Regions from separate parts of the Exiguobacterium sp. SH0S7 genome, predicted to be linked through region 2. Evidence: riboswitches for the same ligand, from Rfam matches in the RefSeq annotation. Region 2 holds a riboswitch; the other holds the start of a gene.

Region 1 (5,058 bases), on a different contig from region 2:
GATCTGCGAGGCGCTGCAGACGGCCCTGCTCGACCCGGCGACGCACCAATACGGACCGTTCCGGGGACAGACGCGCCTGAAGCAAGCGGTCGCGACATTCTACCAGACCGAATACGGCGTCGCGCTCGATGCCGAGACCGAAGTGGCCATCTTGATCGGCAGCAAGTCGGGACTCATCACGCTCCCGCAATGTGTGCTCGAACCAGGTGACGGCATGTTGCTACCGAACCCGGGCTATCCGGACTACATCTCGGGGGCACGTCTCGCCGGAGCGGTCGTCCACGACCTCGTCCTCCGGGAAGAGAACGGCTATCTTCCTGATTACGAGACGCTCGATCCGCAGGGGGCGCGACTCATGTATTTGAACTACCCGAGCAATCCGACCGGCGCCGTCGCGTCGCCCGCGTTCTTTGACGACACGGTCCGGTTCGCGAATAAGCATGACCTCATGGTCGTCCACGACTTCGCCTACGGCAGCATCGGTTTCGACGGTCACGTCCCGCCGAGCTTCCTGCAGGCGCCGGGTGCGAAAGACATCGGCATCGAGGTGTATACGATGTCGAAGGCGTTCAACATGTCCGGCTGGCGGGTCGCTTTCGCCGTCGGCAACCGCGACATCATCGAGGCGATCAACACGTACCAGGACCACGTCCATGTGAGCGTGTTCTCGGCCATCCAAGAGGCGGCCATCGCCGCGCTCGAGTCACCGCGTTCGCTCCGGGACGACTTGTCACGGTTGTATGAGGCCCGCCGCGACCGGCTCGTCGACGGGTTACGTCAGGCCGGATGGGACATCACGGCCCCGAGTGGCTCGTTCTTCGTCTGGGCGAAAGTGCCGGACGGGGACGCCAAATCGTTCTCCCATAAGCTGCTCCACGAGGCAGGGGTCGCCGTGACGCCGGGCTATTTCTTCGGCTCAGAAGGCGAGCGGTACGTCCGGTTCGGGCTCGTCTCCGCCGAGCCGAAGATCGACGAGGCCGTCGAGCGGATCGAGAAACTGTTTGCGACGTATGAAGAGGTCCGGGCATGATCCGCCAAGCCGTGCTCGAGTACGACCATGCGGATGACGCGCTCGAGCGGCTCGATGAATTGATCGATGGCCGTCGTGCTCACGTGCTGCGCGGACAGAACGGTTTTGACGTCGTCAAGCGCGTCCTGCCAGCGATCACTGCCTATCCGACATCGCTGTTCGGCGGCGAATGCACGGACGCTGAGGTCGAACGGCTCCGTTTGAAAAATGTGGACGTCCTCATTGCCATCGGTGGGGGTAAGCTCGTCGACACGGCGAAACTCGTCGCTTACCGGCAAGGTGTCCCGCTGATCGTCATCCCGACGCTCGCCTCGAACTGTGCCGCCTTCACGCCGCTCAGCGTCATCTATGACGAGCAAGGGGCATACGTCCGCTACGACGTGTTCCGCGTCGTCATCGAGCGGGTCATCGTCGACGCAAGGGTCGTGACCGACTCGCCGTACGACTACTTCCGGGCCGGCGTCATCGACACGGTCGCCAAGTTTTACGAGGCCCGCTATTTGAGCGGCGACAGTTCGCCTGACGCCGGCGTCAACACCGGTCTCGCCTTGGCCGAGCAATGCGGCCGGCTCGTCGAACTCGACTTGAGTGAGTCCAGTTTCACCGCGTATGGGCCAGAGACCCGGTTCGCGGTCGATCACATCCTCGCCGTCGGCGGCGCCGTCGGTGGTTTCGGGGACGCCGGGACACGCGTTGCCGTCGCCCACGCCGTTCACAACGCGCTCAGCCGCTTCGAGTCGACCCACCCGTTCTTACATGGCGACAAGGTCGGATTCGGCCTCCTTGTCCAAGAACGGTTGCGTGGCTCGTCTGACGCCCCATATTTAGAGGCGTGGCTCGCCAGGATCGGCGCGCCGACGTCACTTGAGACGCTCGGACTCGTGCCGGCCGACATACCGCAACTGGTCGACGCGGTCCGGGTCGAGACCGAGTTGCAACGTTCACCCGTAACGCTCGATATTGACTATTTGAAAATAATTTTTGAAAATTTAGTATTTTCTGTTTACAAATAAAAGAATTAAAAGTAAGATGATAACAATTAAATAAGACCGATAGCTTATCAAGAGTGGTGGAGGGACTGGCCCTATGAAACCCGGCAACCAGATCGTAATGATCATGGTGCTAATTCCAACAGACGAAACGTCTGGGAGATGAGCGTGTCCGACTGTCTTTGACTTGTCGTGCCCGCCACTCTTTATGAGTAGCGGGCTTTTATTTTGGAGGAGGAATCATTCATGAACATCAAACAGAAAACAGTACTCGCAGGAACATCTCTACTCGCGGCCATCGCCTTGTCGGCGTGCGGCCAATCGGACGCGAGCGAATCGCTCAGCACAGAAGCCCTCACGATCGGCGTGACGGGTGGGCCGCACCAGCAGATCGCCGAGAAAGTAAAAGAACTCGCGGCCGAGGATGGCCTCGAGCTCGACATCAAGGTGTTCAACGACTACAACACGCCGAACACCGCACTCGACGAAGGCAGTCTCGACGTGAACAGTTACCAGACGCTGTCGTTCCTCGAGCTGCAGAAGGCGGACAAAGGCTATAAGATCGACGACGTGTTCAAGACGGTCGCTTTCCCGATGGGGCTCTATTCGGACAAGCTGACGGACATCAAGGAGTTGAAGGAGGGCGATAAAGTCGCCGTCCCGAACGACCCGGCGAACGAACTTCGGGCGCTGCGCCTGTATGAGACGGCCGGACTCATCACCTTGAAAGAAGGATTGACGGACAAGGCGACGAAACGTGACATCGCCGAGAACCCGCTCAACCTCGAATTCATCGAGCTCGAGGCGTCACAGCTCCCGACCCAGCTCCCGGAAGTCGCGCTCGCGGCCATCAACACGAACTTCGCGATGGGTGCCGGCCTATCGATCAATGAGGACGCGTTGTTCCATGAAGACACGGTCGACAACCCGTACCCGAACTACGTCGTCGTCCGTACCGACAACAAAGACGATGAAGTCGTCGAGACACTCAAATCTTACTACCACTCGGACGAGGTCCGGACGTTCATCGAAGAGACGTTCGACGGCTCGATCGTCCCGGCGTTTTAAGGAGGCACTATGATCGCACTCAAACAGATCTCAAAAACGTTCACGGTGAACAAAGGGACCGTCACGGCACTCGACGACGTCTCGCTGACGATTGAAAAAGGTGAGATCTTCGGCATCATCGGACGGAGCGGCGCCGGCAAGAGCACGCTAATCCGCATGATCAATCTGCTCGAACGGCCGACGTCAGGTCAAGTCGAGATCGAGGGACAAGACATCACGACGCTCGACAAAAAAGGGTTATCAAAGCTCCGTCACCGCATCGGGATGATCTTCCAGCACTATAACCTGCTGAAGACGGCGACCGTCGAAGACAACGTCGCCATCCCGCTCCGCCTAGAAGGACTCGATAAACGCTCGATCAGCGAGCGGGTCGACAAGTATCTCAATATCGTCGGACTGACCGATCACCGTAAACATTACCCGGAGCAACTCTCCGGCGGCCAGAAACAGCGCGTCGCCATCGCCCGGGCCTTGGCGCACGAGCCGGACATCCTGCTCAGTGACGAGGCGACGAGCGCGCTCGACCCGGAGACGACCGAGTCGATCCTCGATCTGTTGCTCGAGATCAACCGCGAGCTCGGTCTGACGATTTTCTTGATCACCCATGAGATGGAAGTCATCGAGCGCATCTGTGACCGGGTCGCCGTCATCGACGCCGGCAAGATCGTCGAAGAAGGCGACGTCCTCGACGTCTTCTCGGACCCGCAGCATCCGACGACGCGCCGCTTCTTGAAAGCGAACCTCGACGTCCCGAAAGAAGTCGTCGACGTGTTGAGCTCGCACGGGACGCTCGTCAACTTGTCGTTCATCGGTCACCAGACCGAACAGGCCGTCCTCGCCGAGCTGACGAAACGGTTCGGCCTGCTGCCGAACATCATCGGGGGCGGGATCAAAAAGCTGAAAGGCGGTCTCGTCGGCAACTTGCTCGTCCATCTCGACGGGGACCGGGCACAGACCGACCAAGCCGTCCGCTACCTTGAAGCGAGCGGCGTCAAAGTAAAGGAGGTGACGAACCATGCTGCAGTTTTGGGAAAAATGGGGTGACTTGATTTGGACGGGCACGATCCAGACGCTGACGATGACCGGCATCGCGCTCGTCATCTCGACACTGATCGGCTTGCCGCTCGGGACGCTCCTCGTCTTGACGCGGCCGAATGGACGGCTCGCGAACCGTTACTTTTACGGGGCATTGTCGAGCGTGATCAACGTCGTCCGCTCGATCCCGTTCATCATTCTGCTATTCTTCATCTTGCCGTTCACCCGTTTCATCATGGGGACGACGATCGGCGTCCAAGGCGTGCTGTTGCCGCTCATCGTCTTCACGGCGCCATACATCGCCCGTTTGATGGAGTCGGCACTGCTCGAAGTCGATCGCGGCGTCGTCGAGGCGTACGAGGCGATGGGCATCTCGACGCGTAAGATCATCTGGTACGTATTGATCCGTGAGGCGCGGTCGTCGATCGTGCTCGGTCTGACGATCGCGACGATCGGTCTGATCGGTGCGACGGCGATGGCGGGTCTCGTCGGTGCGGGCGGACTCGGAGATATCGCCTATCAGTACGGGCATCTCCGGTTCGAGCCGGAAGTCATGTACGTGACGATCTTCGTCTTGATCCTGCTCGTGCAGTCGATCCAATCGTTCGGCAACCGCTTGGCGGCCCGGCTAAAGAAAGCCTGACAAAAGAGCGTCGCAAAATTTGCGGCGCTCTTACTGTTTGTCTAATAGTCGTTTCAAGTCGGCGATCCGGTTATGCCGGGGGATGAACGTCCGGATCTCTTTCTCGCTGAACCCGATCTGGATCCGGTTGTCATCGACGACGATCGGACTCTTCAAGATCTGCGGATGCGTCGCGACAAAACTGTACAGTTCGCGGAGCGACATCTCGTCGAGCTGGTCGGCCGCTTGTTTGTAGACACTTTTTTGGACAGACAAGAGATCGGTCGTCCCGTTTTCGGTGAGCCGGAGCATCT
Region 2 (5,058 bases):
GCCGCGTCGACGAGGACGAAATCGTCCGTGGTCCGTTTTCGTTTATCGCGTCCGCTCGCCGTGACGAGGAAGGTCAGCGGGTCGTCGGAGACACGAATCGCCAAATTGCCACTCGTTCCTGGGAACCAGTCGCGCGCGGCGAGTTCGTCTTTAATGTCGGCGAGTTCAAGCCAACGTGCGGTCACGCTCATACGTGCACCTCCTTCATGTGATGGGTGATGTCGTCGAACGTCTCGAACGGGGCGTAGGCGATGCCTTCCGCTTCACAGAGCGTGATGAGTTGCCCACGGGCGTAGACGAAATCGGCCCGTTTGGCGATCTCGAAGTCGGTCACCGAGTCACCGATGACGATCAAGCGATCAACGGGATCGACGATCGTCCGGGCGATTGTCGGTTTGCAGCAACCACAATCATTCGTACAATGCGCGTCACAGGCGTAGGGCCAGTCGACGCGTACCGTCTCGTCCGAGAAGTCGGCGACGTTACAGTAGATGTGGTCCGGCGCGACGTGGTCTTGCAAGATCGGGTGCACGAAAAAGTCCATGCCGCCGCTGACGACGTCGAACTTCCAAACTTGTTGCCGGACTTCTGCCAAAAACGTCGAGAACCCTGGGCGCAAGGTGATGCGGTCCAGCAAGTAGTCACGGTACGCCGAAGCGTCAGCGCTCGGCAACAGCTGGAACATCTGTCCGACCCCGGAGCGGATCGAGATGTCTTGAGCGAGCACGTCGTCTTTGAGCGCGTGCCATTCGGGCGGTGCGAACGCCCGCATCAAAGCGATGATGTTGTCCTCGGCCGTGATCGTCCCATCGAAGTCACACAAGATGTGAATCGTCATTGTTTTGACCACGCCTTTAGCGCGGACTCGAGCTCGTTCGTCTGGCTCGCCACGCCTAATACTTGCTCAATCGCTTGTCGGAACGCCCGGGCCCCGGCAGCCGCGCCGTCTGGGTGACCGTGGATGCCGCCACCGGCGTTGATGACGACGTCTGTGCCGAAATCACGGATGATGTCCGGGATGAGCCCCGGATGGATGCCGGCCGACGGGACCGGTAGAATCGGCTTCGTCCAGTGCGGCCGAGCACTGCCATCCCGAATCGTGAACGCCTCATCAGGCGGTGTCGCAAGTGAACCGTATGGGGACGGGAACAGCGTCAAGTCGGCCCCCGCGAGGCGGATCAATTTTCCGAGCAAGAGCGAGTGGCTGATCGAGCCGGTCAAGGCCCCGGCGAACGCGGGATGCGCCAAAATCGGGACGTTAATTGTTGGATCGCTCGCGAGTTCGCGGAGTGTGTCGAGCCCGTATGTATAGACGTTGAACAACAGTGCCGTCGCGCCCGCCTCGATCAAGCGGAGCGCTTGGTCACGCAGCCCGAACACCGGACCGCTGAGCGTGATGGCATAGAGCGAACGTTTCCCGGTCGTTTTGAACTGTTCTTGGATGACGGCCGCTCCGATTTTAGCTCGTTCAAGCGACGGAGTGAGCGGGTTGTCGTATAGGATTTCATCATCTTTGACGATGTCGATGCCGCCGGCGAGCTGGTCTCGAAGTTGCTGTTCTAAGAAGCGTAAATCACGGCCGATGATCCCTTTAAAGATGCTCATGACGAGCGGGCGATCATGTACGTCGAGCAACTCACGAACGCCTTGAACACCGAACTTTGCTCCGGGGAATTCAGATGCAAGCGTTTCGGGTAACGTCAAGTCGATCAAGCGTACCGAGTCATCGAGCGATAATTTCCCGAACGTCGTCGTCAAGATGGATGAGAAGTCGGGCGTGACGTTATGGAGCGGATAACGGATTGTGAAGCGGCTCGTTGTTTCCGTATGCGTCGTTGAGACGACCTCGCCCCGATACGCCTTTAATTGTTCTTGCTCTAGGTGAGGCAGTTCCGTCCACGTGCCGACGGTCAGTTCGAGGGCGATTTTCTCGGCGACAGTCGCGACGCGGTCCGTCCGGCTGATTTCATATGTGGCAGTAATACTCATGTTCGTTCCTCCTTCCGGTCAAACAAAAAATGACCCCATGCCGAGGCAAGAGGTCATCATAAAAAAATGAACTCTTATCTCTCAGCTTACGCTGCAAGAATTAGCACCGTGCCCAATCGGGTCGGTTGCTGCGACATCATCGGGCTTGTCCCCTCCGTCTGCTCTTGATAAGAATGTATTTTGAAGTTGTGAAATTTAATTGAATTTTGTCACACAATATCCGGTTCGTCAATTCCTTTTTTTGAGAAAAAAAGTTTGAGTTCGTTGTTACTATATATGCATAAAAAAAGTGACCGTTGCTCCAGCAAATTGCCGTTGACAAAGGTGGGGTCGAGTCCGTAATATTCATCACAACAAGTTCACACAATCGAATACGACACTCTTATCGCGAGTTGGCAGAGGGAATTGGCCCGATGACGCCGCAGCAACCGACCAGTAGGCACGGTGCTACATCCACCAGACATACGTCTGACAGATGAGAGGAACATCCGTTACGGCTGTGCCTCTTTCTCGCGGAGAAAGGGGCTTTTTTTGTGGGGAATATACCGAAAGGGGAAACAGACATGGCTTATCAACCATTTACAGAACAGACAGTCGTCGAGCACGTCAGAACGTTAGGGTTACTCGAAGACGGGGGCATCGCGCATTGTGAGGAGATCGGGGACGGCAACTTGAACCTCGTCTTCCGCATCCGTCAAGGCGAAACGAGCCTCATCGTCAAGCAGGCGCTACCGTATGCGAAAGTCGTCGGCGAGAGTTGGCCGCTCACACTTGAACGGGCGTGGATCGAGCAGCTTGCGTTGCGCGAATTCGCCAGTGTCGTCCCGCGTTTCGTCCCGGTCGTTCTCGGCAGTGATCGGACGCTCGCCTACACGATTTTAGAGGACCTGTCCGACTTTGATATCGTCCGGACGGGCTATTTGGAAGGGAAAGCGTATCCTGAACTCGCCCGTCACATCGGTGAGTTTTTAGGGCAGACGTTGTTTGAGACGTCCGACTATGCGGCCGGCCCAATCGAGAAGAAGCGGAAAGAACGGGATTATTACAACCCGGAACTGTGCGACATCACTGAAAAACTGATCTTCACCGATCCGTACAAAGATGCCGAGTCGAACAACATCGAAACCGCGCTCCGTCAGGACGTCGAAGCGCTTTGGCGTGACCAGAAATTGAAAGTGGAGGTCACGAAACTGAAAGTCGGTTTCGTCACGAAACACGACGCGCTCTTGCACGGGGACTTACATACAGGCAGCATCTTCGCGACGCAACAAGAGACGAAAGTCATCGATCCAGAGTTCGCTTTTTACGGACCGTTCGGCTTTGACATCGGGCAAATCGTCGCCCATTTGACGCTATCGACGTTCCATGACCCACTCAAACGGTTCGAGCGGTTCACCGACGTATTGACGGTATGGGAGACGTTTGAAAAGACGTTCCGGACGAAGTTTGAGACGGCGGTCGAACCGTTCAACACGGACGGGTTCGTCGATGAACTACTTCAAACCATCTTTAGCGACACGATCGGCTATGCCGGATGCGAACTGATTCGCCGCACCATCGGCCTCGCAGGAGTCAATGACCTCGAGACGTTACCGGAAACGGTCCGGCTCGAGCGGAAACGGGAAGCGCTCACGCTCGGCACGACGCTCATTAAACAGCGCCACGATGTCCGGACAATCGATGAATTAGTGACGCTGTTAGCGGGGGTACGCGTATGACAGTCCAAAACATTCGCTTCGAACCGTCCCGGGACGAGCTCGTCATTTTAGACCAAACGTTACTGCCGCATGAGGAGCGGTACGTGACGATCGCGACGCTCGAACAGGCGGAGCACGCCATCGAGACGTTACAAGTCCGAGGCGCGCCGGCCATCGCCTATTTCGGCGCATTCGTGCTCGCGAAAGAAGCGGTCCGCCTCCAGGATGACCCGGACTTCACACGCCGGCTCGACCTCGTCGGCCGTCGATTGATCGCGACGCGACCGACGGCGGTCAATCTGCAAAACGTGATCGAGTCACTTCTCGGGCTGAACGTCGGCGTCGACTTTGAAAGGATCGCGACCGACATCAAACATCGGGCCATCGCGCTGTTCGAGCGAGACGTCGACACGTATCGGGCCATCGGGGAGCATGCGCTCACGGTGCTGCCAGCAGGGGGGAACGTCTTAACGATCTGTAACGCCGGGGCGATCGCGACGTCGCGTTACGGGACTGCGCTCGCTCCGTTTTACGTCGGGAAAGAGCGAGGTATCGCGTTTAACGTCTTCGCTTGTGAGACGCGGCCGCTCCTCCAAGGGGCACGCCTGACCGTCTGGGAGCTCGACCAGGCCGACATCGATGTCACGCTCATCACCGACAATATGGCCGCTTGGACGATTCAGGCGAAAGGGGTCGACGCCATCATCGTCGGCGCTGACCGCATCACACGGACGGGTCATGTCGCCAATAAGATCGGCACGCTTCAGCTCGCCGTCCTGGCTAAACATTACGGGATCCCGTTTTACGTCGCGGCCCCGCATTCGACGTTCGATTTGACGGCGGACGATGTGATTCAAATCGAGGAGCGGAGCGCGCTAGAAGTGACCCATATCGGCGGACAACCGACGGCGCCGGTCGGGATCACCGTCTTTAACCCGGCGTTTGACGTCACACCGCCTGAACTGATCACCGGACTCATCACCGAAGCGGGCGTGTTCGAGCCGAATGAAGCAGTGATCACACACCATGTAGGGGGAACGGTTCACGTGTGAAACAGCAGCTCCGTGCTTGCCCGAACGATGAAGTGTGACCGTCTTGGTATGAGACGGGAATGGCCAGATTTACTTAGTCGACAAAGGCACCGGGCAGCAAAAAGCGCCCTCAGAATCTATCCTGAGGGCGCTTTTTGCGTTCTAATGCGATGAAGTCGAACGTACTCCCGTTCGTGTCTTGTTGAAATGAAGCCACTTGTCGAAACCCGCAAGCTTCATACACGCGAATCGCCCGCGCGTTGAACGTGGCAACCGACAAGGTGATACGATTTGGGTCGAACTTGGCTTCGACGAAAGCAAGAATCGAGGTGACGAACGCT

What was found. Region 2 has a riboswitch for S-adenosylmethionine ahead of mtnK (S-methyl-5-thioribose kinase). Riboswitches for the same ligand answer to the same signal wherever they lie in the genome.
Region 1: another riboswitch for S-adenosylmethionine. It lies ahead of EVJ22_RS00315 (MetQ/NlpA family ABC transporter substrate-binding protein); the one in region 2 lies ahead of mtnK (S-methyl-5-thioribose kinase).

Annotation. Positions count from the first base shown of each region.
Region 1 covers NZ_SJVA01000001.1:56,292-61,349, reverse strand. Annotated here, with positions in the region: gene EVJ22_RS00325 (aminotransferase class I/II-fold pyridoxal phosphate-dependent enzyme) at 1-1,030, shown strand, start outside; gene EVJ22_RS00320 (iron-containing alcohol dehydrogenase family protein) at 1,027-2,043, shown strand; SAM riboswitch class I at 2,085-2,188, shown strand; gene EVJ22_RS00315 (MetQ/NlpA family ABC transporter substrate-binding protein) at 2,266-3,087, shown strand; gene EVJ22_RS00310 (methionine ABC transporter ATP-binding protein) at 3,097-4,131, shown strand; gene EVJ22_RS00305 (methionine ABC transporter permease) at 4,103-4,765, shown strand; gene EVJ22_RS00300 (Spx/MgsR family RNA polymerase-binding regulatory protein) at 4,796-5,058, opposite strand, start outside.
Region 2 covers NZ_SJVA01000004.1:143,638-148,695, forward strand. Annotated here, with positions in the region: gene EVJ22_RS08890 (methylthioribulose 1-phosphate dehydratase) at 1-191, opposite strand, end outside; gene EVJ22_RS08895 (2-hydroxy-3-keto-5-methylthiopentenyl-1-phosphate phosphatase) at 188-838, opposite strand; gene EVJ22_RS08900 (2,3-diketo-5-methylthiopentyl-1-phosphate enolase) at 835-1,989, opposite strand; SAM riboswitch class I at 2,061-2,163, opposite strand; SAM riboswitch class I at 2,369-2,471, shown strand; gene mtnK (S-methyl-5-thioribose kinase) at 2,553-3,707, shown strand; gene mtnA (S-methyl-5-thioribose-1-phosphate isomerase) at 3,704-4,738, shown strand; gene EVJ22_RS08915 (GNAT family N-acetyltransferase) at 4,848-5,058, opposite strand, start outside.